One region of the Ruegeria sp. HKCCD3925 genome, then DNA from elsewhere that is predicted to be linked to it. Evidence: riboswitches for the same ligand, from Rfam matches in the RefSeq annotation. Region 1 holds a riboswitch; each other region holds the start of a gene.

Region 1 (10,198 bases):
GGTCGAACGTGACAAACCCCGTGACCGGGACGCCCATCTGCTCTGAAAGCCAGCCGGTGATGACGTTGATGTCACCAAACAGCTTTTCGGGGTTCTCCTGCGGGATGAAGGCCAGCTTCAGCCCCCGGTCAGTTGCAGCCATTACGGGCAGGGCTGCAGATGCGGCTGCAGCGACCAGAAAATTGCGGCGCGACAACATCAGAACATCCTCTCGTCAATTTCGGCCTGCATGGCCTTGAACAGTTCCCACTGGCGGGTGGCTTCGGTCCAGTTACCTTCGGCGCTGGCATCGCCAACCGCTCGCAGGATCGCGGCGAATTCGTAGATTTCGGGCTTGGCGTTCTGATTGACCATGACACTGGCATCCGCCGCCAGATCAGGAGCTACCGTGTCGATCAGAACCGCTATGTTTTCGGCATCCTGCATCGGCAGCAGGGTATCGAGCGTGCTGGCGAATGTTGTCAGCTCCTCCCAGGACAAGCGGAATACGCTGTTGCGACCCTCGAATACTTGATAGGGTTCTTCACCGTCTCCAACAGCTTCGACGTAGGCCGTCAGATCTGCGCGCTGTGCTTCGTCCAAACCCAAATTTTTGGTATCATTGAACCAGTCAACAACGCTGGCCAGCGTCGGCAGCGATCCGTCATGCATGTAAGGTGCAGTGAAATTGACGTTGCGCAGCGTCGGGGTTTCGAACGCAGAAGCCGTGCCGCCGGGGAATGGTGGTTCAGCGCTGCCGATGTCGTAGGTCAGACCATCGCGGAACTGACGGTCAGGCGTGTGACACGAAGCGCAGGACTTGTCACCAAGTCCGGCAAATTTGGTGTTGAATAGCACCTCCCCGCGCTTGGCGTCATCTGACGCCAGATCCGTCAGCTTACCGGACCGATCGATCTTTGGGTTGGGAAGAAAGTCGAACTGTTTGACATAGGCTTCCAGCGCATCCAGTTGGAACGGCGTTGGTTCCTTTCCCGCGAATTCGGTCACAATCACATTTCGGATGAACCGGCGCAGGCTGGGTTCGCGCCCGTCGCGGCCATAAGGTGCGGTAAAGCGGATGCCGCGCATGGAAGGCGTGTCCAAGTGATCATCGGTCCGGTCATTGAACATTGGATTGAAGAAGGATCCGTCCACATCCATCCCACCCGGATGGGATGACAGGCCCGGAATGAAGAAATCCCGGTTCACGTCGGAGCGGTTATGGCAGGTCGAGCAGGCGATGCCTAACTCGCGCGCCGGGCCGCCGAAGATTTCAGGGCTGTCGAACAGCATATCGCCATAGGCCACCAGCGGTAGATTGGCTTCATCCTCACCCGCCTCTTCAAACTGAAGAACCAGCCGCGGCAGCTGCGCCTGATCTCCGATGTTCGACCCTGGCGGCAGCGTGGCGGGCATTGTGATTTGTTCGCCGGAAAGCACAACTGTTTCAGGCAGCGGTGTTAACTTGTCGCGTTGGGCATACTCGGATGGCAGATAGTTGGCACGAATATAGGCAGCGACAATGGCCTGAGCCTCCGCAAATTGGTCGGCATCCACCGTTTGTGCACCATTGCCCAGTACTCCTGCGCTGCCAAGGGTGGAGTTCAGAACCAGCCATGCCCGGCCCAGATCGCGAGCCGCCGACGCATCCGCAGCCTTGATACCATCTTCGAATGCGCGGAACAGAGCTGCCGCTTGTGCAACCTCGCGTGCCGCTTCAGGCTTACCCAACGCGGTCTTTGCGACATCCAGATGGCGCAGGATTCCCTCAGCAATGGCAATTGTGCTTGCTTCGAACAGCGCCTGGAGATCTTCGGCTTGCATAGCTTGGTTGATCGCAAGCGCCTCTTTGTCGGAAACGCGTGACAATGGAGCGACCTGAATGTCACTGCCAGGTGCGGGCGAGGTCCAACTCCTCTCAATTTCATCCCAGGGAACCGGGGTTAGATTTCCCATGAACAAGGTCAGTCGATACGCGGCAGCGCGCGGAGCCCAAGGAGATTCTTCAATCGCCGTGGCATCGGCGATCACTGGCAATGCGCAAAGAAGTGTGGACGCTATTAGATATTTCATAGCTCTGTCTATTAAAGTTAGCCTTGTCTAATTTATTGATGAAGGCATGCTCATTGTCAAGTTCGGCTTTCAGGTGCATACACTAGTGACTGGATTACCGACCTAATCGTGAGCCGATGACTGAAACGACACCGCAAGATTCAGATCGTACTATTGACACTCAGGCGAGTGGATTTGAGGCTGTGCGACAGGCCCACCAAAGCGAAATGGTTGAAGACTACGTTGAACTTATTGCGGAGTTGATCCACCAGAATGGCTCGGCGCGCCCGGTCGAAATAGCCGAGCGGTTGGGCGTAACCCAACCTACGGTTTCGAAGAATTTGGCCCGTTTGAAACGAGAAGGTTTCATAGAACAAATTCCCTACCGCTCACTTCAACTGACCGATGCCGGGCGTCAATTGGCGGAAGCTTGTAGAAGGCGTCACCGAATTGTCGTGGATTTCCTGATCGCCTTGGGTGTTTCAAAGGAAGTCGCAGAGCATGATGCTGAAGGTATTGAGCATCATGTAAGCGAAGAGACTCTTGCAGTTTTTAAAGGGTTCGTTGAGAGCGCCGACCAAATCAAATAGATTTTAGAAGCGTCATATATTCAGGTGGAATTTTGCAGAGTTAACTGTAGAAAGAGAGCTTCCATCCTATTTTGCGGCTAGGCTATGTCGCCATCCGATGGTTGAAGCCAGGCGCAACACCTTGCTGACCCCAAAAGCTCATACTGATGCAGACTGACCCAGTTCCCTGGCTCAGATTGCGTGTATTTATTTCCGTTCCCGGCCTTTTTTCTAGATTCGGTTGCAGCAAAAGCCTCCTCTGCGGATTTTTTGCACTGTTCACCCAAACTGGTTGCAAAGCTTGTTCCATGCAGCATTGGGCAGGGCAAATTCAAGGCCACGAAGGATATTGATGTTATCAGCATAAACAATGAACCAACAGTTCAATGAACTTTCTGCAGTATTAACTGGATATTATTCTAAAGGGTAATTCCCTCTCTAGTCTGGATTGCCGAACATGGGTCCCGTCAGATACGGCATCAGCATCGCCGCAAAGGTTCGAAACTGCCGCCATTAAATCCAAGTTTTCGGACGCATGGACCGTCTAATTCTGCGCCGAAGCAAACGTCAGATATGACGCGATACTGCTCATTATCCCGATCTTTTTGCGAACGTGGGGAGTGGCCCGGAAGCAAGGTTTCCAAAAATAGTCGAATGCAAGCATCGCGCCGCGCCTAATTTGGATTAATTTGGGCTTCTTGAGCGCCGCGAAAAAAGCCTTATTCCAAGAATACCCCGTCAATGGGCAGTAACGATCCGGCTCTTCCACAACGAATTTCAGGTCCAAACCTTCGGTGCGGCTGGCCATCTGCTCTTACCGCTGGCGGAAGTAGATCTAGGACAGACGTTTGGCACAGTTGATGAAGACTAAATGCGAATCGTGGCCTTCGTCACACATTCACGCTGTAACCCACATCATCGGGATGACGCCCGAGCCAGCCGAAATGAACAGGTACTTGCCTATCGCGCTTTGCGCGTTGGGAACCAAACCCACAGGCCCAATGGCCTTGATGCGCATGCCGGGTCGAAGGTTGTCTAGCATCCGGCACGTTCCGATACTGTCGGCTTGCGCTTTGGCGGTGATAGTGGTCAACCGTGACCGCGACATCGACGACGATATCGTATAGGCATATTGCACGAAACCTCCGATCTGGTTCGGCGCTGGGATCTCGAGCGCCAAGAACTATCCGAGGCTATAGGCAAACTGCTCCCGAGATGGGGCGCGGAACAAAAAAACTGTTGGTGTTCGGCAACTCAGGCTTGACAGAGACGCATTCTAGAATTCCACTATCCTGCCATATAGCCGAAGAGAGCGTGTTTAGATCTTTCATCACTCTTACTCCGCCTCTATCGTTTCAGGTACCAGGCGGGCCGACAATGCTTTGCAATTCCAATCCACAAACTGCAGCACGCAGAATTCCTGAATGAGTGAATACGGACCGGGTACATTAGCCGGGCCGTTGATAACCTGCTGTTTGTCCTCAACCACTTGCCGGTCTTCGTCATTCGTGGCGACTCAAACTTCGGTCAGTTGTTTTACGTAGTAGCCTACGCATTCAACCGCGTCCTTGTTGACCAAACATTTGGTAGTGACCTCAGTCTCTGTTGGGTTGATCGGAGTGACTCGGAAAGCAATCGAGTGATCCGCAAGGAAGTGTTTCCACGTGGTCGGATAGTAGAATCTCAAAAGCGATACCGTATCTGCAAAGACCGACTGGCCCATCCAGCGGCGCACGGCGGACTTTCCGTCCATCTAATAGCTTTCAGCTCCTTCTTTCAGCGGCATACGCGCCAGACGGTATTTGCCGTCGTCATTCAGGTAGAACTGCGAAGGTATGCCTGCAACCTGACACCAGTCAAAGATTGCCTGCATATACACCGGAGTCTCACCACCTTCGCCCCCTTTCACGCCTGGATCGTCGGGGAAAGTTAGCCACAGAGCGGGACGGATTCTACCGCAATGCTAGCACTCAAAGTTGTTTAACCAAAGCTGCTTCCAGTTGCCGTTCTCGATGACTGAGCTTTCGAAAGCGAACTTGGCATTCCCAACATCATACGGCGCAAGATAGGCGCGCGTGATATTAGCGCACGTATCGAAACCCGGCCCCATGTCGTGGGTTCACTGTAAAGAAACGTCAAGCTAATATGTCCATTGGTGATACAGGCAAACTAGTTTCGGCGCGTTGCCTTTTACGGCCTTGCAAATGATAGAGCCGCGACGAGGGCACGTGTTCTGAAATGCCCGGTTCTTGTTGTCGGCGCTACGAACAATAATAACTTGGTGTGCACCCACGTTGCACGTAATGTAATCGCCAGCTTTCACCAGTTCACAAGCCGGTACTGCAAATAGCCAATCGTGGTAATCGTTGATTCCAAAGTCGGTCTGATAGATCTTAGGGTCGGAATAGAACGCCTATTCCAGAGCGTAGTCTGGGTTTCGACGCGCAACAGGCTTTAGATATATTCATTTCAAGCTCTCCCGCCGTGCCTTGGGGGCATTGCTTGGGCAGATGAAAAGCGGAGCCTTCCGGAAGCGAGCGAAGAGCACATTCGAAACCCGTGCCTCCACCGCTTCCCGCAGTTTGATATATCTGTGAGGCTGGTATCTGGATTTGAAAGGGGTTTACTGCGCACGGTTGCGACACTTTCTCGGGATCCTCCTCCCAGTGGTTGATTGTCGAACCTGAACTTCCTTACCATTGCGGGCGACGTGCCGGGTTTACACCGGCTTCCCAATTCTCCGCTGGCTGAGAGTCAATCAGTGGCACTTCACGTTTACAAGATACTCCCGATCCACTTTAGCACTGAAATATTTGCGACATTTGCCGACGCAAACCAGACATCGATTTACTCATATTCTACTCTCTGCGTGTGTTACTCTCCTACATCCAATCATCAATTAGTTCTCAAGTTGGCAAGTGTACTCAAGCACCTGTCAAACGCAGCAGAATGTATAAGCTAACAAGAAACAGAGTTTTCGGTCGGGAAAAATCGAGGTTGCGCTTGTATATGGTGCGATAGTGACAGAAGCGAGTTAAGCACCTCCGACCGTTTCGAAGATTGCTTGTTTCTAAATTAGTTGAGTTACGCTGTTGATGCTATCCGCCCGAACGCCGACTTAATTGCGTATTGCACCATCGAGAGATTGCGGCTTGAGTAATTGCCACTAGCAACACTGAGTTGTTTGATGGCACTTTAACAATCTGCCTAAGTCCTTGAACGGGTGTTAGGCAAATCATTCTCTGGCTGATTTATTCCCTCTTAGTTGAGCCAAACGCACAGTTCATTCATCCCGCCTAATGGCGTCATTGATCCTTCTTACAGAGAATTACCGCAATGCGCCCGAAGCAGACCTTCCTGGACCCAAAGCAACCAAGCTTGCTGCAACACGTGTCAATTATTGTCTAATAGCCGCCTTGCGCCTCATATTGTAGTCTGCGGATTTTCCCCGGGGGCACTTTAAATACCCGTTTGAATGCTTTGTTAAAAGAAGGTTCAGATAGGTACCCGATCTCAGCCACGATTTGCGAGATTGGTTGATCGGTAGCAATTAATCGTTCCCGCGCCAGATGCATTCGCCAAGTTGCGAGGTATTGTATTGCCGGCACACCGACGAGTTCGGTAAACCGTGCGGAAAATGCCGATCTGGACATACCTGCAACCTGTGCAAGAGACTCGACTGTCCAGTTTGCTGCAGGTGCGCGATGAATGGAAACAATGGTGCGGCCAATCTGTTGGTCTCTGGCGGCTTTCAGCCAACCTCGATTGGCGTCGGGCGCACTGTTCAACCATCGGCGAATAGCCTCGATGACAACCACATCGGCCAAGCGTGTAATCACTGTTTCGCCGCCCGGTCGTAATTCACGCGCCTCTCTTGCAATGAATTGCAAAGTTGCTTGTAGCCAGCTCCCTGCATCCTCTTCCCACGGATCGATTTTGAGTACGTCGGGAAGCAAGGCCATCAACATGCCGCTGGCCGCGTGATCTATCCTGACGAGCCCGTACATGATTCCGGTCTCGGCTCCACCGCCGCCGTGCTCTAGCGTTTCGTAGAGCTCGGTCACCTTGCGTATGGGCAGTTCTTCCAGTTTCAAAAGTGGGGTGTCTTTTGAGCTGGAGAACCCAACTGGCGCGCCATTTGTCATCAGAACCAAGTCGCCTTTCTCGACTTCAAACGGCACATCTTCTCCGACCCTCATAAAGCAACGCCCGTGCGTAATGACCGCAAAGCTCAGTATTTCGGGGAAACCCGGTATAGAAACGCCCCAAGGCGCAGACATGCGCGACTGGCAATAGAATGTACCCGTCAGTTTCAGAAGATGAAGAATTTCCCCGAGCGGATCACCGATTGGCTGCGCCAGTGCATGGGGGTCGGGAATATGGGGGTTGATCTGGCTCACTGCACCAGACTGTTCGATATCTCCCCAATTGTCCACAGTATTTGGATGAATGGATAAAAAGTCAGGACAATGCAGACTTCTTCGTCCTTCGTGCTTACCTATTTTGGGGTCATTGACTGATTTTACGGAGATGACCGATGACACAGCAAACCATTCTCGTACTTGGCGCAACAGGTAAAACCGGATCACGTATCGTGACGCGCCTTGAAGACAGCGGCCATGCAGTTCGGCGTGGATCGCGGAATAGCAAAACCCCATTTGATTGGGAAAAACCGCAGACATGGCCCGCAATCCTGGACGGTGTTTCTGCCGCCTATATTTCCTATTTTCCTGACATCGCCTTTCCGGGCGCGGTCGAGCAAGTTGCGGCCTTTTCGGCATTGGCTCGAGAAAAAGGACTGCAGCGACTTGTGCTGTTAACAGGTCGCGGAGAATTTCATGCCGAACGTGCCGAAGGGGTTGTTCGGAACTCCGGTGTGCCCTTTACGATCGTCCGTGCGGCGTGGTTTGCGCAAAACTACTCTGAAGGTGCATTGCTGGAGCCGGTAATGGCCGGTGTGTTGCCCATGCCCGCAGGTGACGTGCGTGAACCGATTATCGACGTGGACGACATTGCCGACGTTGCCGTCGCCGCCTTGACCGAGGAAGGACACACTGGCGAGCTTTATGAAGTTACAGGGCCGCGTCTCATGACATTTGCCGAAATGGCTGCCGAGCTTTCGCGCGCAATGGGTAGAACCGTGCAATATGTGCCGATTTCGTTTGAAGACTTCCATGCGGAAATCATCAACGCGAGCGGAGAGATGATTGCTGACGTGATTACTGACATAGCGAGGGAAACGCTTGATGGTCGCAATGCGAACACTGCGGACGGTGTTCAACGTGCCTTGGGGAGAGCTCCGCGCGATTTCTCTGATTTTGCTGATGAAGCCGCAAAGTCTGGCGCTTGGACACAAGCTGCATGAGTCGGTCTGACGACAAAGGAACACAATCATGACGTTTGACTTAAAACGCAGGCTTGTCCTGGGGTTGGCGGGTCTTGTTGCAGCCACCCTGGGGCTGATCATCACGCTGGCCCCACTGGCCTTTTACTCCAGCTACGGCATTGATATTTCGCCGCAGCCGAACTTGATGAGCGAATTGCGCGCACCTGCTGCCAATCTGGCTGCACTTGGCCTGATCATCCTGTCGGGAGCGCGATACCAAAAGATGGCCCAGACGTCAGCTTGGCTTGGAGCCACTGTGTTCTTCGCCTTTGCCGCGGGGCGCGTGGTCAGCATTATGCTTGATGGACGACCATCGGACAGCATCCTTTCTGCTCTTGGGATAGAGATGGTACTTGGACTGATGTGTTTGTGGGCCGCAAGCAAAGGGCGGCTAACGAAAGCTGGCATGCACCTCATGTCGTCGCGTAAACTCCGGACTTGAGACTCAGTGAAAGCTGCCTGTGTGCATTTGGCCATTCACGGATACAGAGTGGGTGGCCAATATATCAGAGTGACTCCGCGACATACTGAATGGCTGGCGCTACTGATTGTGAGTTATGACATTAAAACCTTCTTCGGGTGATGGTGCCTCGAAATACCTCGCTAAACGCCAATATTGATCTTCCGTTGCTGCAAAGGCATGCGCACCTTCACTGTTGCGCTTGTGCAGCCGGCGCAGACAAACCTCATCCGGCAAGTCCAAAAAGTGAAGCTGGTGCGTCGCAGCAGTTTCTTCCAGCAGCTTGCGCATCCAGGCTCTGTTTTCAATTGTGTTCGCCGGAAAGTCGAGAATGACAGAAACCTCTGCCTTCAGCAACGATGCGATGTGCCGCCCCATGACCGGCCGCAATTTCAAAGCGCAATTTACATAATCCTGCAGGGAGTTCATCTGGTCGCCGAATAGGACGCTAAGCCATTCATCTTCTGAAATGAGTACCGCCCCGCCGCTATTCGCAAGCTTCACCGCCAGACTTGATTTTCCTGAGGCGACTTTGCCACAAAGCAAGTGAAGCGTTGGTTGGACCTGTGACATAGGGTGAACTCCCGGACTACCTAATGGCCCCTGTGCTCAGTTGATCTGCAAGTTGATCAAACACCAACCTGATCCTTCGCGCAGTATGTAATTCCGAGTGCGTCGCCAGCCAAATCGGGAACTTAAACGGGTCTCGGTCGGGTAGCACGCGCTCCACACCTGGTGTCAAGGCAGCCACGTCATCCGACATTACACTGATGCCAAACCCTTGGCGCACCAGCTCCCAGGATACAATTCCGCTTTGCGAGCCAATCCGGAAACTCTTTCGAGTGACCTTAACACCCGCCGGATCGAGAAAACCGATCATCGTGTCAATGTCGCCAAACCCCACGAAATCCAACTTTGCGAGCTCGTTTTCATTTTTCGGCCTTCCCAACTGATCAAGGTACGCAGGTGCTGCGTAAAAATGTGCCGTCGCCTCGGCAACAAGCTTTGCGGTCAGATCTGGTTGCGTCGGGCGTACATGTCGGATGGCGATATCAGCCTCACGTCTCTGTATGTCTCGTAAGTCATTGGCAGCAACGACGTCGATCTCAAGACGCGGTGCTGCAAGTCGGATCTTTTTCAGTATAGGCGGCAGCTGATAGGCAGACATCACATCTGACGCGGTGATCCTGACTTGCCCTTCGACAGTTTGCGACTGGCTTGTAGCAGTAAGGGAGATCCTGTGCGCGACATCCGCCATTTCTCTGACATGCAACAAAAGCTCGGCGCCAGCGGTCGTTAGACTAAGCGATTTACCAACTCTTTCAAACAGGGTGATCCCAAGCGCCAATTCCAGCGCCGCAACCTGACGACCGACAGTAGGTTGAGTTTGCTCGAGAACGCGCGCCGCTGCGGAAAACGAGCCTTCTTCAGCCGTCGCAAGAAAGGTCCGTACCTGATTCCAGTCGAAATTGATGGCATTCCAGTTCATGCATTTATGCATAACACTTCTGCGAATTATGGCAATTTAGTAAATTTGTGTATGGATGTATGGGATGCGACAACAAACTTGAAAGAGAGTAATAAAATGGCTGCTTTGTCCAAAGATGCCGCGTTCTGGAGCAGAATCTCGCGAAAGTATGCGGCGGACCCAATCCGGAACATGGAAGGGTATCTGAACACACTCGAACGTACGAAGTCGCACCTAAAAGCAGAAGACAGTGTACTGGAAATCGGTTGCGGGACGGGTTCAAC
Region 2 (10,198 bases), on a different contig from region 1:
CTGGCAGCACGCGCTGTAACTGATCCCAATTGTAGGCTCGCCAGTTCGGCGTCGATATCAGGTAGAAATCGTCGTCGGCATAGCGCACGATTGTGTACTCCGCATCCATGCCGCCCTTATCGTTCAACATCAGCGACAAGGTCATGCGGCCCACCTTGGGCAGCTTGTTGGCCATCAGGCTATCCAGCCATTTGGCTGCACCCGGTCCACGCACTGTGAACTTGGTCATCGGCGACATTTCGATGAAGCCAGCCTCTTCACGGGTGGTGCGCACCTCTTCCTGAACACGTTCCATATGGTTGGTGCGGCGGAAACTGTGTTCGGGGATCGCCTCTTCGGGCGATTTGGCAAACCAGCGAGGAAATTCGTAGCCGTTAAAGCTGGTCCAAACCGCGCCCTGAGCAGTCAAAAGATCATATGACCCCATGGTCTTCATCGGGCGCGCATCCGGGAAGTCCTCACCCGGAACATGCGCATCCATATGGGTGCCCCATGTCTCGCGCACCTTATCCATGGTCCAACGTTTTGAGGCGTAGTCCGAGAATCGACGCGGGTCGAGCTCCGACATATCCATGCCCGGATCGCCATCGACGATCCATTTGGCCAAACGGTTACCAACGGTGCCGCCCCAGAGTATGCCACCTGGCATGCCTTCGGCCAGCCAAAGGTTCTCATGCCCCGGTGCGGGTCCGGCCAGAGGCAGCTCGTCCGGGGTCATCTGGAACGGGCCACGGGTGTTGGCCTTGATCCCAACCTCACCCAAGGTTGGCACCCGTTCGATGGCGCGTTCCCATTGGGTTTCCACGGCATCAAAATCCTCGGGCAACAGATCGGCTCCGAACTCGGGCGGGACACGATCCTCGGCAAACAGTTTGAGGTCTTTGGTGAATTCATACGGCCCGAACTGGATCCCGCCCACATCTTCGCGCAGATAAGCGCCGTAGTCCTCATCCCGCAGGATTGGGAATTCGGGCAAGCCTTGCGCCCGGCGCTCTTTCAACAGCGGCACCGTCTCGGTCGTCCAATACTGGTGAACGATAGGGATACATGGCAGGTCCAGCCCCACGCGGCGCGCATTTTCGCGGGCGTAGTTTCCGGTGGCAAAGATCAGATGCTCGCAGGTGATCTCACCCTGATTGGTGGTCACTTTCCAGTGGCCATTGTCCAGCTTCTCATAAGCCTGCGCTTCGGTGTTCTGGTATACCTTGGCGCCGGCATCCCGCGCAAGCTTGGCCAATGCCATGGTAATGTCGGCGGGATTCACATAGCCGTCTTCCGTGTGCAGAATACCAACCCGAATATCTGGACTTTGGTTCAGCAAGGGATGAATCTCGGCAATCTCCTCCGGCGTCAGCAGTTGGCAGGGCACGCCCGCAGCTTCGGCAATCGAGATATAGGACTGGAACTCATCCCAGCGCTTTTCGGTATTGGCGACCCGCAGCTGTCCTACCTTACGCAGTCCGACCGAACTGCCCATCTTCTCTTCCACCTCGGTGTAGATGCGGATGGTTTCCATCGTCATCTTCGACACGTTGTGCGACCGCACAAAGGTCACTAGCAAACCAGCCGCATGCCACGTCGAACCCGAGGTCAGTGTGGTGCGCTCCAGCATAACGGCATCAGAGCATCCATGTTCGGTCAGCCCATATAGAATTGACGCCCCGACGCATCCGCCACCGACAACCACGACTTTTGCATGTGACTGCATACTGCAACTCCTTCAAATTGTGCACGACCAACCGGGGATCGAATTGCATGAGGAAAGATCGATATGATGTCCAAGGGGCTTGAGGACCCTTGGCACATCCCTAGATCATGTCTCAAACGGTTGTGGCGAATTTTCACATTGAACTGCTGGCGGGCAATTGCAAAAAGATTCACTCTGCATAAGATGAACTAAGCCAAATCGCTGCTGATTGCGTTCTTATTATCGGGTTTTCAACTTGTCACAGGTCAAAACATCTTGCCCAACCGCCCATATGATCTTCCGCCCCTAAGCTCTCTGATCAGCTTTGAAACCGCAGCGCGGCATGTGAGTTTCAAAACTGCTGCTGAAGAGCTGAATGTTACGCCCGCAGCGATCAGCCATCAGGTCAAAGCGCTTGAGAACGAGCTGCAATGCGCGCTGTTTCTGCGCCATCATCGCGGCGTCGAACTTACCGAAAGCGGAGCCTATTTGCTGGTCGCCCTTCAACGTGGCCTTGAAGGGATCAGCGAGGCCCTTGGGCAGTTGCGCCGACAGTATGACCACAAAGGCGTGACGATCCGTTCCTCTACGGCGGTCAGCTCGCTTTGGCTTACACCACGGCTTGCCCAGTTTTGGAAAACGCATGGCCATGTTTCTGTGACACAAGTTGTGACCGATCTCGGGGTCGATACCTCAAAATGTGATCTAAGCATTCACTACGGTGATACACGCCGGGATTCAGGGATTATCAAGACCTTGTTTCACGACAACATCATGGCCTTATGCAGCCCTCGGTTTGCGAAACAGAACCCAATCGAGCATGTCGGCGAGATCGCCAAAGTGCCGCTCATCCATCTTGATGCACCAGATACCGGTTGGACCGATTGGCGGGCCTGGACCCGTAAACTGGGCTATGAAGGCCCGCTGAATTCCGCGCATCGGGTCAACAATTACACGATTGCGCTTCAGGCCGCTCAGGACGATATGGGCGCAGTGCTGGGATGGGAGGGACTGACCTCGGAGCTGACCGCATCCGGAAAACTGGTCAGACTGTTGCCGCAAACCATCTCATCGCAACTGGATTTCTACGTGAAACTACACAACACCTCATCCGACCGCGCCAAGCTTGTGTTCAAGTGGCTCGGCCAAGCGGCTGACGGAAAGGTTTAAACTCGGCTCAGACCTGATCAGGACGAAATATCTTGGGAGCGAAGATCGAGGGCCTTACCGTTGATTTCTCGCAGTCCTGAATAAAAGCAAGAACACAAACACCGATCCGATTGAAGTTGTGACGATCCCCACCGGCAATTCCTGCGGAGCCAGCAGAAGCCTGCTGAGAATGTCAGAGCCGGTCAACAAGGCAGCACCAACCATAGCGGCGGTAGGTAGAAGGTTTTTGTGCAGGGGACCTGCGATCCCGCGCGCAATATGCGGCACCATCAGACCGACAAAACCAATCACTCCGGCTACGGAAACAAACACGGCCGTTGCCAAAGCTGCGGTGAAAAACATGCTGAACCGCAGACCCCGAACCGGCACACCCAGAGTTGCGGCAGTCAAATCCCCGGTCAGCAGCGCATCCAACCAACGGCTGCGATAAAGCGAATAGCTCAGGATCAGCAGCAGACCGATGCACACCAGCGGGAACGTCTCCCAACGGGCCAGGCCCAGCCCCCCCAGCATCCAGAAGATGACAGAATGGGCGGCGCGGCTATCACCGGCGAAGATCAGATAGTTGGTGATGGCCGAAAACAAAAATGACACAGCCAGACCCGCAAGGATCAGCTTTTCCGGTGCGCTGGTGCGAAGCCCATGAACCAGCGCCAGCACGATGCCCGACGCCACAAGACCGCCGCAAAAGGCAGCCAGAGGCAGAGTCCAGAAACCCAGAATATCTCCGGTCACGGTAATTACAAACACCGCCCCCGCTGCCGCACCCGAGGACAGGCCGAACAGAAATGGATCGGCAAGGTCATTACGTGTGGTCGTTTGCAGCACCACGCCAACGATGCCCAGCCCGGCACCGATCACGGCTGCAAACAACGCGCGGGGCAATCGAAGGTCGAATACGATCCTATGCAGCGGCGACATCTCTCCGTCCTGCAACCCGGTACCGCGCAAGATCGCGGTGAAGGTCTCGGACAAAGGTATCGAGGTTGTGCCGTAGATTGTGGAAATCAGCAAAAGGGCGGCCAGAACGACCGCCCCCAGCAACAATGTCAGGCCCAATCGGCCCATATCAGCTCTGACCCGGATGCATCGCGCGCGCCATCTTCGAGATCGCTTCGATATTTGCCGGTCCCGGCGTCAGCTCTTCGTAGCGCAATCCGATCCAGCGTTCGTTCTTGACGGCGTCAGTCTGGGACATGACGGGATGTTCCTGCAGGAACTTGAAGGTGTCCTCGGCGCCATTGCCGGTCTGATAATCCAACAAAACCAGGAATTCCGGGTTCGATGCGGCAACGGCCTCCCACGAAGTGCGGCCCCAGCTCGTGTCCATGTCATGAGTGACGTTTTCACCACCGGCGGCTGCGATCATCGCATCGGGAATCGCGAATTTACCGGCGGTAAACGGAGCATCTGCAGGACCATCCAGAAGAAAGACGCGGGGCCTGGGCAGTTCAGCAGTCTTGGCTTCGATCGCTGCCAGCTGCTCTTTCCAGCCCGAGACCAAAGCCTCGGCCTTGTCTTCGACTTGCATCACCTTGCCCAAGCGCAACACATCGCCAAATAGAAGATCCATGCTGGCTTCGGGGCGATCCTTGTCCAGATGGACGCAGCTTTCGGTTAGAACCATGGTCTTGATTCCGAACGGTTCCAATGTATCTGGGGTCACATCACCACCCGGCTTCATGCCATAGTACCAACCGGCAAAGAACAGGTCGGGTTCAACCGCCACCAAATTTTCGACGGTCGGATATTTTGGCGCAAGCTCGGGGATGTCGCCACGCAGGGCATCAAAATCAGGGCTGGTCTTGTACCAGCCGGTGATGCCGGTCAGGCCGACGATCTTGTCCTGCAGACCCAATGCAAAGGCCATATCGGTCATGTTCATGTCATGCACAACCAGGCGCTCGGGCGCGGTATTAAAAACCAGCGGTTCGCCGCAGTTGTCTACGGTGACTTCTTGCGCAGCAGCACCGCTTGCCATGGCGGTGGCCAACGCCACGGGCCAGATGTATTTCATATCAGTGTGTTCCTTCGACTAAGTTGAGACTGTAGTTCTTCGAATATCAAGCGCCGGGATCACGCGGCCTTCGTGGAGAAAGCAGAGGAAATCAACGCCAAAAGTTTCGCGGACTCTTTCGGGTGTCAGCACCTTGTCCACCGACCCAAACTCGATCATGCGGGTCGATTTCATCAGCGCCACGTGTGTGGCGAATTCGGGGATCATGACAAGATCGTGTACGATCATGACCACGGTGATCCCAAGCTCGGCGACCAAAGACAGCATCCGCCCTTTTGCATCAGGATCCAGATGGTTGGTCGGTTCGTCCAGAAACAGCAACGAAGGGTTCTGCGCCAAAGCACGAGCGATATGGGCACGCTGACGTTCGCCTCCGGACAGTTGGGCCATGCGCTTGTCCGCGAGATTGGCGAGACCGGTCAGGTCTAAAATCCGGTCCAGCTCTTGCGCGTGGCCTTCGGCAGAGCGGTCCGCACGGATGGGTATTTGCCCCAGCGCAACATAATCGCGTAACGCCAAGCGTCCATCGGGCAGTTCCTGCTGACCTACCACTGCAATCATGCGCGCACGCTCTTTGGCCGTGAGCTGTTTCAGACTGCGTCCTTTGATCCGAACATCGCCAAGTGCCAGCGGCTCAGCGCCGCACAACAGATTGAGAAGCGTCGTTTTCCCCGCCCCGTTCGGGCCGGCGATGGCTAGAATGGAACCCTCGTCCAACTCGAACGAGACGCCCTGCAACAGGACATCTCCGTTAAGGGCATAATACTCAAGGTTTTCGGCAATCAGAAAGGGTGGCAACGTCATTGCGATGCCCCCTGTTCGATCCGCGGCATGCGCGAGAGGGTTTTATTGGACAACGCCTGCGGGCGATCAGTGGCATTTGTCCAGCCATCCGGGCTTTCACGATACTGCGCTGCAAACTCAGCCAGCGCCTGCACCTCATCCGCGGTCTGAATGCCACCAAAAAGGTATTGCGCCTTTCCTACGGCCTGGAACCCAACCGTTCTGGGACTATCGCAGCCTGCCATGCAAGACGACGCGCGGATCGCAAAACTGCGAGGTAATTTCCCAGTCAACGCATCGCAAATTTCATCAAGGGGCAGCCCTTCAGCGCAGCTTTCGCAGACTAGAATGAAATGATCAGGCGTATCTGGCATGGTCCACTCCACTTGTTTCCAAGCGCATGCGGAAGCTGCCGACAATGTAAACACGCGATTGACGCGCCATCAAAGCCTCCTTCCAGGACGCCCCGCCCCGGGTTGGTTAAACATCTGATGGCAGGTCTCCTGACTTGCGGGTCCGCGCTCGGCCAACCTTCCCGATCCTGTGGACCAGTGGCTGTTTGGCCTTGCTCACCGCTTACAGTTGCGGGGGCAGTTACGGAATTGGCACCTTTTGGCAAGCCTCACCGTATTCCCTTTTCATCCCGCGGCAACGCCACCGGGAACCATCAATCGATTGAGTGCCCGAGAACACCGGACACGTCAATGATAAAGTCGAAGGCACCCAACTCTGGTCGAGGATCGAGCGCCGCCAACCACGTGTCCGAAGCACCAACCGAATAGCTTGGGCTGCGCGCCGAATTTGTCTGGCCACGGTTGTCCATAGTTGGTGTGTTTGGAAATTAGACAATCTGAGGTAAGCTGAACAAATTTAGAGGTTTAGCTTTGTCAGCACCTTACCCCTGTTTGATCATTGCCTGGGTTTATCCAAGGAGACGGTTCTTTGACACATGTTTCGCAAAACGCATTGCCGCCGGATATTGTTGATGATGTCATTGACCACAATCTCGAGGCCGTAGCACGGTGGAAAGGCCATCGCTTAAGGGCTCAGCATGGGCGCAGTCACGGGTGTGTAGCTGCAATATTCACCGTCAGAAACGATCTACCAGAACAGTTCCGTCACGGCCTGTTTGAACAGCCCGCAGCCTATTCAGCCGCACTTCGCTTTTCCAACGGCGCGCATCTGGATGACCGGAAATCGGATGCCCACGGGATGGCGATCAAGCTTTTTGATGTGCCTGGCCCCAAGCTGATCGACGCCGAAGCACTTGCGCATCTGGGGACCACACAACTCAGCGACGAGTTCGATTTTGTATTGGTCGATCAGGATGTGTTTCCCAGCTACGTCCCCGATGAATATGAGCGATTGGGCAGGCTTGTCGCCACATTACAAGCGGTCCAGCACGCGATCAAAGGGCGACGAAAATGGAGCCTTAGGTTGATCACCAAAGGGCTGCGCGCAGGATTTCGAGCCTTCCTCACTCGTGAAGGCAAGCGTCAGTTTCGCGTCGCGAGTGATTTCGCCTCGAACTATATGCACTCGCCTTTTGAGGTCCATTTCTGGTCGACAACACCGTATCGGCTGGGCCCCGATCTAACAGTCCGATACCTAGCCCGCAGCGCTAAACCAAAAGTTCCGGCACATCCGGTAGACGACCCAGATGGGATCGGGCAGTGTTTGCGGCAAGACGTGGCCGATGGAGATAATCACTTCGAGCTGTGTGTGATTGAGCCCCCGCGCCCGGCCGACGAATTCGATGTGCTAGACAATCGCATCCGGTGGGCATGCGATCCGCAACCAGATGCACCTCTTGATCCGTACCATCATACCGTCACGCCCGTGGCGGATATCACGATTCCCAAAGGTGCAGAATTTGATCCGCAGAATGGCGACGCGATGAGCTTCTCGCCCTGGCGTGTCACGGCAGATCACGAACCTTTAGGACCGATTAATGCGATCCGGCTCAGAACCTATCTGAGCCTGGCCCGCGCCCGGTTCCCGAACCGATGACCAAACGGAGATGTATTGATGCTGGACGTTGATGATCTGATCAAACTCGGATTCAAGATCTCCCCACCCGTTACGAGTTATTTGGCCGCGATCAGGCTTGCAAACGCCGCGAAGATCCACCGACCGCGGCCCTATACAATGGGCGCAGACTACACGACATGGCCCGGCGTGTTTTCCCATCGCTGGATCGGTCGGCATACGACGCCAGAAGACCTCTCACCCGTCCTGCCGTCGGAAAGCGAAGTTGCTGATCTCTTTCGCCGACGGACACAAATGGATGGCAGCCCGCTTACCTTGATGTGCCCGCAAGGATCGACACTATTGTTTATCTCGGCCGCACAATGGTTTACCGACAGTTTCCTTCGCACCTTTGGGGCGAAAGGACCGGTTGATCAGACGGATTCGAACCACGAAGTCGATCTGTGCCAAATCTACGGGCTGAACGATTTTCAGACCGACATGCTGCGCGAACGCGATCCCGATACCAATGAACTAACGCACCGGCTGGCCTTTCGTCTGGATACACAGGGCGAGATGTGGGCTCCGAAGCTGTTTCAAAAAAACCAATCCGGTGGTGTTAAGCTAGCACCCCCTTTTGATGGCAGTCTCGCCACTGGCGAGAATTGCGGAAAGCCGTTGCACGATCCCTGCAAGCTGTGGAATGCGGTGAAACGGGCGCATCCGGGTCTCAGCGATCACGCAATCGACCAGCTACTGCTCGATTTTCATGCAACCGGGCTCGATAATGGCAATGGTACGATAGGCTATATCACGATCAATACACTGATGTTGCGCGCCCATAACACCTTTGCCGATCTGTTGTGGCGCGAAAAGCGCGGCATATCAGGCTGGGACAAAGAGCGTGTGTTCCAGACCACACGCTGCACCTTGATCGCATTGCTGATCAAGCTTGTGCTTGAGGACTACATCGCCCACATCGCCAATATGCCATTCAAACTGCCTGTTGGCGTCAATCGCTGGCAACCGTGGCATCATTCCAACCAGATCGCGATTGAGTTCAATTTGCTCTACCGCTGGCATTCGATGATCCCCGAGCGATTCATAATCGACGGCGCACAGGTTGGCCCGGAGGGGTTCAGATTCAATCCACGACTGGTCGAACAAACGGGCTTGGCGGAAATGATCCGATCATTGTCGCGCCAACCTGCGGCCCGCATGTCGCTGCGCAACACGCCCGATTTCCTGTTCCAAAGGCCTGCGCCCGGTGCTCCTGCCCCTGTCGAAGCTACAATTGCCCTGACGCGTAAGGCGCGTCTTCCGTCGCTGAACACTTATCGTCATCATTTCTGCCGCAAACCGCATTCAAGCTTTACTGAGATGGTTGGTGATCAGCCGTATGCGGACGAATTGATTGCCGACCTGAGCCGGCTTTATTGCGACGTCAATAGGGTCGAGTTGTTCCCTGGTCTCTTTGCGGAACAGCACAAGGGCGATGTGATCATGGGCGATCTGATGACATCGATGGTGGCGTATGACGCAATCACGCAGCTTATGAACAACCCGATGGTGTCCAAAAACTTGTACTCGGCTGAGACTTTTTCAGAGAAAGGTTTTCAGTTGTTGAAGAAAACTTCGTCATTCTCGCAGGTGGCGCGTTTTGTTGGCTTGGACCTGCAACCCGAAGACTGCACTTTAGGTCGACGTCCCGGCGGGACCTAAGACGCGACCGCGCGCTCTTCCAGCTCAGCAATCCGCGCGGCAACTTCCGTATCGGCTGGCCGGATGCAGGCAAGATCACTCAGCGCGCGCAATTCATACAGCGCCGCGCCCTGATCATTTGCCACGGCTATAGCTTCACGCAAAGCCGCCTCAGCCGCGTCGAACGGACTACCTTGTTCCAGTAGAAGAGCCGCCTTTATCCGGTGGATTTCAGCCTCATAGTTCCGCTCGTCAGTGTTTTCTGCACATGTCAGACCAGCCTCCACCGCATCCAACCCTTTCTGAATCTCACCCAGAGCAAGATAGCCCCGTGCGAGCTCGGCGTTGACGAGCACGCCAGCCGCCTCGGCACCCGTTGCGTGCATCCTTCCCCAAGCGGCCTGCAGCATGGCCACGCCCTCTGTGGCCTCGCCGGTTCTGATGGCAGCCCCGGCAAGATGGGCCGTCGCAACAGCTTGGTAATAAGGGCCGCCCTTGTCCTGAACAGCCGCGCTCAGCGCCTTGGCCATACGCGCATAATCCGGGTGGTCCATCTGCATGTGGATTTCGGTCAACCAATGCATTGCATTTGCGATGATCAAGGGCTGGCCCGACGCCATCGCGGCGTCAACTGCCCGCTTGGCTTTGGCGAGTGCCGCCTCAGTTTTGCCCTGAAAGCTGTCAACCAGCGCGCTCATACTCTCGATTTGTATCACGGCTGCAATATCGGGGCTGTTTCCAGCTTCGGCGCGATGCGCATCCGCATGAGACGCCGCTTGTTCCAGAGCTGCTGCCGCATCCTGAAACCGACCGCGCGGGGATAGCGCGGCCCCACAGATGTAGTTTCCGACCATTCGGGTGTGGTGATCGTC
Region 3 (10,198 bases), on a different contig from region 1:
TCGATGGCTTGAGCTTCCGACACCACTCGCCCGGTTTCGGCCCCGTCCGCGCGCAGGATCAGGCTGCCCGAACCGAGTTCAAGCCGGATATCCGCCGAGTCATCGGCCAATAAACGCTCGGAACCTGTGTCGATGGCAAAGCCGAACTTGGCAGGTAAATCCGGAAGCTCGGCCAGACGCTGGATCAATTCCTGTGTCAGCCGAGCGGTCAGATCACCGGCTTCATAGAGTGGCGAGACCAGAATGTTGCGGCGAATTTCGATTCCGGGTTCGGCGTCCAGCAGGTTCAGCGAGGAAAGCGCGGCCAACAAGGATTGATGGTCGGTTTCCTTTGCTCCACGCAGCTGAAGGTTGGCGCGGTTGGTAAGGTCGATCGTGCCATTGCCGAACCGTTCCGCCAATTCGCACAGCCCTATCGCCTGTTGGGCATCCAGGCGCGCCAGCCGAGGGCGCACACGCACGACCAGCCCATCACCGGACATCATCGGGCGATGGGCACCGGGGCACCAGCCCTGCACGATGGGCGCACTCATCCCAACCCCTCCAGGTCGGCGCGGATCGAGTTCCGGCGGGTATGCCATAGCCCTGCCTCCAGCAGTGCCCGGAACCGATCCTGCATGGCCTGATGTGCTTGCGGGTTTGCCTGTTGCAGGAAGGCGTCGACCTCTTCATTGCCCAGCGTGGCGTCGTGGTACAGATCGAACAGATGCGGTGCGACTGTGCCGGACAGATGCGCGAAAGATGCCATATGATCCAGCGTCGCCGCGATTTCAGCGGCACCCCGAAACCCGTGCCGCTGCATTCCGGCAATCCATCCCGGGTTGGCGGCGCGGGCATAGACGACGCGGCTGATTTCCTCGGGCAGGGTGCGGGCGCGCGGGTTGTCCGGGTTGGTATTGTCCAGATGATAAAGCTGCGCAGTACCACCAGTGATTTTCTTGGCGGCAGCAAATCCGGCCTCGTGCGTTGCATAATCATTGGCCAGCAACAAGTCCGTCTCGGTCAGGTCCTGTAGGTGCACAAAGCTGTCGGCGTTGGCGACGCGTTGCGAGATACCGTCCTTATCTTGCGCTATATGCTCGCCTTCCAAAGCGAAGGAACTGGCATCAAGCCAAGCCTCACCCGCTTGCACGCGTGCCTCATCCGTATAGGTTTCGGACAGATGAGTCATGTTCAGACCATAGCTGCCGGGGGCTGGCCCATAGACCCGCGCCGCAGGCTCCTGACCGGCGTAAGGATTCCAGTCGGGTGCTTCATCTCGTTTGGTCAATGCGCGGACAGCCTGACCGTATAGCGCCGAAAGCGTCGGGAACACGTCCCGGAAAAGACCTGAGACGCGCAATGTTACGTCCAGACGCGGGCGGCTGAGATCGGTGATCGGCAACACTTCGATGCCCGAGACCCGCTCAGACCCTTTATCCCAAACCGGCTTCACCCCCAGCAGGTGCAGCGCCAGGGCGAATTCCTCGCCCGCTGTGCGCATAGTGGCCGAACCCCATAGATCGACGATCAAGCCCTTGGGGTAGTCGCCTTCTTCTTGCAGGTGCCGCCGAACCAGTTCCTCAGCGAGCTTGACGCCTTGTGTATAGGCCGCGCGCGTGGGAACCGAGCGCGGGTCGGTCGTGAAAAGATTCCGCCCGGTCGGCAATACATCCGTACGTCCGCGATAGGGGGATCCGGACGGCCCGGCCTCGATCCGTTTGCCCGCTAAAGCGTCAATCAGGGCAGAGCGTTCAGCTTGGGCTGAGGGGGCAGCGTCGAAATTACCCGTCACATCGGGGACGCGCCCAAAGATATGCAGCCCATCTCCGAATTGGCTTTCCTTGATGTCGCAGACAAATCGGTCAATGCGCGTGATCGCCTCAGCGGTACAGGTGGCCTGATCGAGGCCAAGATCGCTTTCCAGCCCGATCGCCTGCGCCTCGTCCCGGATATCTTCCTGCAGGCGATCGCGGCGTTTGGGGTCTAGCCCGTCCGCGTTCGAGAACTCGTCCAACAGCGATTCCAGCCGCACCATGCGATCTGGTGTGCCGCTTTCCTTCATCGGGGGTGGGATATGGCCCAACGTAACCGCCCCGATCCGACGCTTGGCCTGCGCGGCCTCGCCGGGGTCGTTGACTATGAAGGGGTAGATCACCGGCAGATCGCCGATTAACGCCTCGGGCCAACATTCGTTGCACAAGGCGACTGATTTTCCCGGCAACCATTCCAGCGTGCCATGTGCGCCGATATGGATCAGCGCATCCGCGACCAATCCTTTGCGCAGCCACAAGTAAAAGGCGACGTAGGCGTGGCGCGGTGTGCGCGACAGATCGTGATAGTCGTCATCGCGCAGTTCGGGTGTGCCGCGCTCGGGCTGCAGCGCGATCAGAGCCTTTCCGCGACGCAGCGCAGTGAAGTGGAACGCGCCATTTGTGAAAGCAGGGTCGTCTTCGGGAGTGCCCCAAACCTTATTGAGATCGGCGCGGAGTGTTTCCGGCAGCGCCGCCAGCGCCGCCTGATAATCCTCTAGCGGCCATGAAATCCGGGCATCAAGAAGAGTTTCAGCAATCGGCTCGGCAGGCGCGGTGTCATACCCTTCGCCTTGCAGATCGAGCAACATTGCCTCAGCCGAGGCCAGCGCATCCAGACCCACTGCATGTGCCATCTGCCAGTCTTTGCCGGGATAGGTCGATAGTACCAGCGCCGGAACCTGCTCCGCTTTGGGTTTGTCGTGAAGGTTCAGCCAGCCGGAGATGCGGTTGATGATGGCTTCGATCCGTTCGGGTTCAGCCCGATGAGCGAAACGAGAATACTCGAGATGCGGGTCGCGTTTGCCCGGCTCTTTGAAGGATACGATGCCCGCGTTGATCCGCCCGTCCACTTCCGGAAGGACCACATGCATGGCAAGATCAGCTGGTGAAAGGCCACGTTCCGCTTCGGCCCACGCTTTGCGGCGTGACGTGGCCAGCGCGACCTGAAAGACCGGCACCTCTGCCACATCGAGAGGTGAGGTGCCTGATGCGCCCTTGCCTGAGAATGAGGTGGCGTTCACGATCGCCGAAGGCTTCAGCGCCACAATAGTCTCGCGCAGCCAATCGGCGGCATTTGGTGCTTTGAGCGACGGGGCAAACAGGCCGACGGCCTCAAAACCCCGCGCCCGCAAGCTGCGGATCAACGCCGCAATTGGGGCGGTATCTGCCGAGGTCAGGTATGCGCGATAAAAGGTCACGATGATACGTTTCGTATCACCTGACAGAGCGTTTTCTGCCGGGATCACACCGCGATCCGGGCACCAGGCGCCGCATTCGGGGATGGTCTTCGCGCCCATGACCGGACCTGCATACAATCCAGCAGCCAGTGCCATCTGCGCCAGAGCGGCCTGCGCCGCGACCTCTCCGCCGGTGTCGCAGAGATGCGCCAGCCGCCGCAGGGTCGAGACGGGTAGGGTAGAGTAGTCGTCCAGCCGTGTATCCTCGCGCCCGTCTGCAGGCAGAACGGCCAGCGCAATTCCGTTGGCCTGCGCCAGTGCCAGAACCTGTTGCAGTCCGTAAGCCCAATAAGGCACACCGCCAATTAGACGGATCAGGATGCCCTTTGCGCCCTCCAGTGTCTGCTCGACATATGTGTCGACTGAGAGGGGATGCTTCAGCGCCGTCAGATTGGCCAGCCGCATCGTTGGCATGCGTCCTTCAGGCCCACCTCCACGATGCCATCCCGCCGCGAAAGCGCCAAGGTCACTGTCGGAAAAGGACAGCACCACCAGGTCCGCCGGGCTCTGGCCCAGATCGGTCGGGGTCTCGGTTTCTTCGAGCCCATGGCTTTCGCGGAAGACGACGTGCATAGGTCTTACTCGGCAGCCTCGGTAACACCCACGAGGATATCGCGGATCTCGGCCTCTTTGATATCGTCATGCTCGGCAATGACCACAAGGCGCGACCGACGGTCTTCGCCGGGCTCCCACGGGCGGTCATATTGGTGACGCACGCGCGCACCGACGGCCTGAACCAGTAGGCGCATGGGCTTGCCCTGAACGGCGGCATAGCCTTTGACGCGCAGGATATTCAACTCGTTGGCCAATCGTTCAATCTTGGCGACTAGATCAATCGGATCGGTTTGCTCGGGCAGTTCAACGATGATGCTTTCGAAATCGTCATGCTCGTGATCGTGATGGCCGTCGTGATGGCTGGGACGCGCGTCCATGTCATCCTCGGCCGCGGCTTCTAGACCCAGCACGACGCGGACGTCCACGGCACCCTCGGCCACTTCGACCACGGGCATGGGGCGGGGCGCTTCGGCGGCGATGATCTCTTTCGCTTTCGCAACGCCTTCCGGGCCAGCCAGATCGGGCTTGGTCAGCAGAATGATGTCGGCGCAGGAAATCTGATCCTCGAACACCTCGGACAAGGGAGTTTCATGATCAATCGAGTCATCTGCCATGCGTTGCGCATCCACCGCCTCGACATTTGGAGCGAACCGACCAGCGGCCACAGCCTCGGCATCGGCCAGAGCAATCACGCCATCGACGGTGATTTTCGAGCGGATATCGGGCCAGTCGAACGCTTTCAACAACGGTTTTGGCAGGGCGAGACCGGAGGTTTCGATCAGGATGTGATCAGGTCGCGGCTCTAGTGCCATCAGGGCTTCAATGGTCGGGATGAAATCATCGGCCACGGTGCAGCAGATGCAACCATTGGCCAGTTCCATGATGTTTTCTGCGGGGCAATCAGGAATGGCGCAGGACTTCAGGATATCGCCATCGACGCCGACATCGCCGAATTCGTTGACGACCACCGCCAGACGCTTGCCCTGCGGGTTCTGCATCAGGTGTCGCACCAAAGTGGTTTTGCCCGAGCCCAAAAAGCCGGTGATCACAGTGACGGGAAGTTTCTCGAGATTGCTCATTTCAGGGCTCCAATCGGGGGAATGCGGGCCGCACAGTTTTTGCGGAAATGTTCGGGACGTTCGCGCCATTTGACCAAACCGTCCTCGGTGGCGAGGTATTTGGCTGCGCCTTCGACGATGGTTTCAACATGGTCGATCTCGTTCAGATGCTCATACACGAAAGTCCAGCGATCCGGTCCTCCGCGTAGCACGATCGAGCAGCCTTCATCGCAATTCGACAGGCATTCCACAGCTTTCAAGGTAATGCCTTCGGGCAGGCCCGCCTGTTCAAGCGCCTTGTGCAGCAACGTGCCGGGGCGCTGGGCGTCATCCTCGACAGGCAGCCCGCGACGGCAGGTAGTGCAAACCAGCAGTTCGACCGGTGCGGTCTCGGTCATGTCTCTCATCCCCCCAAATCCTCTTCGTGGGGGACGGGGTTTCATGCGGGCCGATCACAGCCCCACACCGGAACACCCCGTCCGGTTTCATCTTCGGGCGTTGGCAGGTCTCCCGGCTTGCGGATGTCAGAGGAGGCCTCTGTCGGATGTCCCGCCTTCCCGGCCATACTGCCAGTGGCTTTGGGCACCCTCTCCGGTCACGGTCGCGGGGGCGGCTGCGTTTGACGGCAAAAACCGCTGACGCATTCCCTTTTCATCTGCTCTCGCAGACACCAACGAAAGGGACATGCGGCAGGGCAGGGTTGCTTGTCAAGCGAGTCGCGCCGATCCGTGAAAAAGCGGATAAAAAGCGACCTGTCGGGGTCGCTGGGCGGCATGATACTTCTGCAACGACGTGCTGGCATGGCAGCAAGATGCGAACAGGAGGATACCGCGCATGAAAGTAGGGTTTATCGGGCTGGGGAATGTAGGGGGCAAGCTATCTGGATCGCTGCTACGAAACGGTATCGATCTGACGGTTCATGACCTGAACCCGGATCTGGTGACCGAATTCGTCGCCAAGGGTGCCAAAGCCGCCAAAAGCCCGGCGCAACTGATGCGCGATTGCGATGCTGTTATAACCTGTTTGCCTTCTCCTGCGGCCTCGGATGCGGTGATGCAGGAAATGTTGCCAGAGGTCGGCCCTGGCAAAATCTGGATGGAAATGTCGACCACTGACGAAGCCGAAGTCAAACGCCTTGGCGCAATGGTCATCGAACGAGGCGGCGCAGCGGTGGATTGCCCGGTTTCCGGCGGATGTCACCGGGCAGCGACGGGTAATATCTCGATCTTCGCAGGCTGTGATCGTGAGACTTTTGAACGTATCCTGCCATTCCTGACCACCATGGGGCGGCGCATTTTGCACACGGGCGATCTGGGCTCGGCCTCTGTTCTGAAGGTGTTGACCAATTATCTGGCTACCGCCAACCTGATCACCTGCGCCGAGGCATTGGTGACAGCCAAGGCCGCCGGTATGGACCTTGGAACCACCTATGAAGCGATCAAGATATCGTCAGGCACATCCTTCGTGCACGAGACCGAAAGTCAGGTCATCCTGAACGGCTCGCGCGATATTTCCTTCACCATGGATCTGGTGAAAAAAGATATCGGTCTGTTTCAGGAGGTCGCCGACCGTGCCGGAGTTCCTCTGGAGATAAACCCATTGATGATCAAGATTTTCGAAGATGGCATCGCGCGATATGGTGAGCGTGAACTGTCCCCGAACATCATCAGGCGGCTAGAGGACGCGACCGGACTGGAGATCCAGGCGCCAGGGTTCCCAACCGAGATGCTGGACGACGAGCCAGAAGAACCGGGTTATGAGGTGATCCCGCAGAATCGGTAGATCGATTAATCGGCAAGCATTGCGGCTGTCTGGCGACCTGGTTGGACAAAATTCTGGTGCTATTCTAAATAGGTCGACAGGAGTCCGACACCGGCACAGGCAAGAGAACAACTTATGACGAATGAGACCTTTCTCATCGTAACAACGATGAAAAACGAAGGGCCTTTCATGATCGATTGGGTGGCCTACAACCACGCAATCGGCTTTGATGACATTCTGATTTATACCAATGATTGCGCTGATGGTACCGATGCCATGGGCGAACGGTTGCAAGCGCTTGGCTGGGCTCACCACCAACGAAACAGACTGGGTCCGCGCGCCGCGCCGCAGGTTCGTGCATTTTCGCTTGCGCGGAATCACCCAAGCTATCTGTCATCGGATTGGATTCTAAGTTTGGATGTGGACGAGTATATCAATATCCGTTTGCCCAATAGTGATATAAGAAGCCTCGTTGAGGCCAGCGGCGTGGCGGATGCGATCTCGATCTGCTGGCGCATGTTCGGAAACGCGGGTCAGAACGATTTCGTTGATCGACCTGTACCTGAGACTTTCTTTCTGGCCGCCACGGAAGACGGCTATCCGCATCACCGGACCAAAGGGTTCAAAACGCTGTTCCGCAACAACGGAAAATTCAGCCGTTTTCGCGCGCATCGTCCCAGGATCAATCCAGAAGATGCACCGAACCCTGACGCGCCATACGAAGGCGTGTTGTGGCGGGATTCGGGCGGGAACCTCTACCCAGCAGACCAAGTGAAATGGAAAGCATGGCGTGGTTTCAGCCATGAATTCGCGCGCATTCATCATTATGCTGTGCGCAGCACTGATAGCTTTTTGGTCAAGCGCGACCGTGGGCGCACCAATCATGTGGGGCAGGATCAAGGGCTCAAATACTGGCTCATGATGAACCACAATGATGTTGAGGATCGCTCAATTCTGGAACATATGCCGGCTATGCACGACATCAAAGCTGAGATGATGGCAGATCCGCAATTGGCAGACCTCCATCACCAAGCATGTGAGTGGCACAGGTCGAAAGCCGAAGAATTGAGAGCCAGACCGGACTGGGTTGATCTGGTTGAAGCGTTGCAAAATTCCTCAACCGGAGAAGACGTCTATGGGTGAAGCTGTATCTGCTGAGGATCGCCGCAAGAAGCAAGCTGAGCAGCGCGAGCGGAAGGATTCCCTGCGGCGCGAAATGCTCAAGACCATGCCGCATGGACGGCTGAGCGTTGAAATTGGCGTTTGGAAGGGCGAATTTTCGCGGATTCTGCTGGAAGAGCTGCAGCCCTCGAAATTGTGCCTCATCGATCCCTGGCAAGTACAGCAAGACCCAGATGGCGGTGCTTCGCTTGCCGGAGCGCGCACGCAGAAGGATATGGATCGAATATACGAGGCAGTAACGGGTAAATACAGCACCGAGATCGCCAAGGGGCAAATTTCGATCATTCGCGACTATTCGCGACCGGCGCTAAGCCTGTTTGAAGATCAGAGCATCGGGTTTGCCTATTTGGACGGCGACCATTCCTACGAGGGCGTAAAAACGGATCTGGATGCTTTGCTGCCCAAGATGATCGAAGGCGGCGTAATCATGCTTGACGATTATCACAGGCGCGGTTGGTGGAAAGATGACGTGATGCGTGCGTTCCACGAATTCCTCGGGGCAAATTCTGCGGGGCTGCGGCTCAAGGCCATCATGGGGGCGCAGGTGGCCGTCGAGAAACTTTGAGCCGAGATCATTTTTCTGATTATAGATTCGTGCGACGTAACCCAGGCTGGCTAGTGTCTTCCAGCGTCAACAGTGTTAAGCAACAAGTTCAGCGATGACGGATAGGGTTGTTGTCTAAGTCCGATCATCTTTGAATAGCGGCACTTTCCCAGGCAGACAGGAACTTTCTGCGCTTCAGCGTATCGAGGAACGTCAACAACGCAGGGTCCAGCGCTATCGCTGCGCTTTCGGTCGTGGAGTCCTGCGTGTCCAGAAGTGGCAGTGCTGCCAGTGATTCCGGATTCAGCGTGGTCAGGTGCCGGACAAAGGTTTCCGCTTCCTCCGGCAAGCGGCTTTTGCCAGTTACCATGGCGGTTCGCATCATCGTCGTCTGAAAATCGGAAGGCAGAATGATCTGAAGGGCATCCTTTCCTTCTGTTCGTACCGCCGCATAACTGCCAAGCACGTTGTAGGCCACCGCGATTGTACCATCCGCCAGGTCGTTAATCATGTCGCCCGAACAACAATACAGCCGCACATCCAGGCCGCCCAAAACCTCCATCAAGCGCCAATAGGTTTCCGAGGCGCGGGCGTCCTGCGTGGCGAACAAATAGCCCAATCCCGACTGGCGCACGTCATAAGTGCCGACTTTGCCCCGAAAATCATCCGGGCGGGCACGCAGCGCTTCGATCAGTTCCTGCCGCGTTTGCGGCATTGGTTGTCCTTCGAACGCGGTGCGGTTGACAACGATGGTTGCGGGTTCCGAAGTGAAGGCGAACAGGCTTTGATGCCATTGCGCCCAAGGGGGGTGCGGAAGATCGTTAAGCGCCAGCGCATATCCGTCATTCGCGAGCTTCAGTTGCAGGTCCATCGCGCTGGAAACGACAACGTCGAACGCTTCTGGCGTGGCTCGGACGCGTCGGTCGATATCGGCCGTGCCGGTCACCAGATATTCGACCGATATCGCTGGATTCTGGGCGACGAAATCCTCGATCAGCGGCGCAAACAGGGCGGTATCGGTGCTGGAAATGACCCGCAGTCGGGGGCCGTCGGCACTTTCGTTGAATATTTGTCGGTCTTCCCAATCCTGAGCCCCTGCGCCGCTGGCGAATAGGCACAGGATCAGAGTGACAAGATAACGCATGCGCCGCCCTCCGCTTTGTTTGACAGTACCAGCGTGCCGCCATGGGCGACCGCGACGTCCTGGGCAATGGTTAGCCCGAGGCCCGATCCGATGGTTCCCGCCGCGTTCTGACCACGTTCGAAACGTCTTGTGAGCGTTTCGATTTCATCTGGCGGAAAGCCTGGCCCCTGGTCACTGACCGTGATCCGGGCTGTGGGTGACCCTGCGACATCGATGACTACGGTACTGTCCGCTGGCGCATATTTAAGCGCATTGTCTACCATGTTCCGCACCGCATTTTGGATGAGGATGGGGTCGCCCGAATACATGACCTGCGGATCGCCGCTCAAAGCAAGCGAAAGGTCTTTCATTTCAGCGATGGGCGTCAAGCGCTGGACAAGTTCACGGATCAGAGTCACCAGATCGATATCCTCGCGCTCCAGATGGTCGGCGCGGAATGTGATCATGGCGTGATCCAGTAGTTGCCCCGCAGCCCTAGAGCTTTCGTCGATGGCGCGCATCATTGATCTTAACGCCTCGCGGTTGTCTTCTCTCTCGACCCGTTGCAGCGTCGCCTCGGCATAAGACCTGACCGTTGCCAGCGGGGTGCGGACCCTATGGGCGGCCTCGGCGATAAAGTCCTCGGATTGGCTGAGAGACTGGTCCAGGCGTCCCATAAGCGAATTCAGCGATGACACCAAAGGCGCCATTTCACGCGGTACTGG

Evidence for each region. Region 1 has a riboswitch for cobalamin ahead of AC2TEM_RS16250 (Rieske 2Fe-2S domain-containing protein). Riboswitches for the same ligand answer to the same signal wherever they lie in the genome.
Region 2: linked by a shared signal. The riboswitch ahead of AC2TEM_RS05200 (DUF1636 domain-containing protein) and the one ahead of AC2TEM_RS16250 (Rieske 2Fe-2S domain-containing protein) in region 1 are both predicted to bind cobalamin.
Region 3: linked by a shared signal. The riboswitch ahead of AC2TEM_RS12405 (DUF1636 family protein) and the one ahead of AC2TEM_RS16250 (Rieske 2Fe-2S domain-containing protein) in region 1 are both predicted to bind cobalamin.

What each region holds. Positions count from the first base shown of each region.
Region 1 covers NZ_JBWVBI010000006.1:227,762-237,959, forward strand. Annotated here, with positions in the region: gene AC2TEM_RS16215 (phosphate/phosphite/phosphonate ABC transporter substrate-binding protein) at 1-199, opposite strand, end outside; gene AC2TEM_RS16220 (cytochrome c peroxidase) at 199-2,052, opposite strand; gene mntR (manganese-binding transcriptional regulator MntR) at 2,169-2,621, shown strand; gene AC2TEM_RS16230 (hypothetical protein) at 3,145-3,408, opposite strand; gene AC2TEM_RS16235 (ferredoxin reductase domain-containing protein) at 3,499-3,780, opposite strand; gene AC2TEM_RS16240 (SRPBCC family protein) at 4,117-4,353, opposite strand; gene AC2TEM_RS16245 (hypothetical protein) at 4,354-4,509, opposite strand; gene AC2TEM_RS16250 (Rieske 2Fe-2S domain-containing protein) at 4,741-4,923, opposite strand; cobalamin riboswitch at 5,181-5,387, opposite strand; gene AC2TEM_RS16255 (AraC family transcriptional regulator) at 6,005-7,000, opposite strand; gene AC2TEM_RS16260 (NmrA family NAD(P)-binding protein) at 7,138-7,965, shown strand; gene AC2TEM_RS16265 (DUF4345 domain-containing protein) at 7,994-8,428, shown strand; gene AC2TEM_RS16270 (ATP-binding protein) at 8,528-9,019, opposite strand; gene AC2TEM_RS16275 (LysR family transcriptional regulator) at 9,036-9,935, opposite strand; gene AC2TEM_RS16280 (class I SAM-dependent methyltransferase) at 9,987-10,198, shown strand, end outside.
Region 2 covers NZ_JBWVBI010000002.1:38,750-48,947, reverse strand. Annotated here, with positions in the region: gene AC2TEM_RS05225 (GcvT family protein) at 1-1,708, opposite strand, end outside; gene AC2TEM_RS05220 (LysR substrate-binding domain-containing protein) at 1,964-2,857, shown strand; gene AC2TEM_RS05215 (iron ABC transporter permease) at 2,912-3,925, opposite strand; gene AC2TEM_RS05210 (ABC transporter substrate-binding protein) at 3,927-4,874, opposite strand; gene AC2TEM_RS05205 (ABC transporter ATP-binding protein) at 4,893-5,678, opposite strand; gene AC2TEM_RS05200 (DUF1636 domain-containing protein) at 5,675-6,031, opposite strand; cobalamin riboswitch at 6,134-6,341, opposite strand; gene AC2TEM_RS05195 (hypothetical protein) at 6,325-6,480, opposite strand; gene AC2TEM_RS05190 (catalase family protein) at 6,600-7,667, shown strand; gene AC2TEM_RS05185 (peroxidase family protein) at 7,686-9,347, shown strand; gene AC2TEM_RS05180 (AAA family ATPase) at 9,344-10,198, opposite strand, start outside.
Region 3 covers NZ_JBWVBI010000004.1:458,536-468,733, forward strand. Annotated here, with positions in the region: gene AC2TEM_RS12390 (cobalamin biosynthesis protein CobG) at 1-533, opposite strand, end outside; gene cobN (cobaltochelatase subunit CobN) at 530-3,823, opposite strand; gene cobW (cobalamin biosynthesis protein CobW) at 3,829-4,884, opposite strand; gene AC2TEM_RS12405 (DUF1636 family protein) at 4,881-5,261, opposite strand; cobalamin riboswitch at 5,347-5,553, opposite strand; gene AC2TEM_RS12410 (NAD(P)-dependent oxidoreductase) at 5,659-6,645, shown strand; gene AC2TEM_RS12415 (glycosyltransferase family 2 protein) at 6,760-7,767, shown strand; gene AC2TEM_RS12420 (class I SAM-dependent methyltransferase) at 7,760-8,371, shown strand; gene AC2TEM_RS12425 (ABC transporter substrate-binding protein) at 8,496-9,494, opposite strand; gene AC2TEM_RS12430 (sensor histidine kinase) at 9,473-10,198, opposite strand, start outside.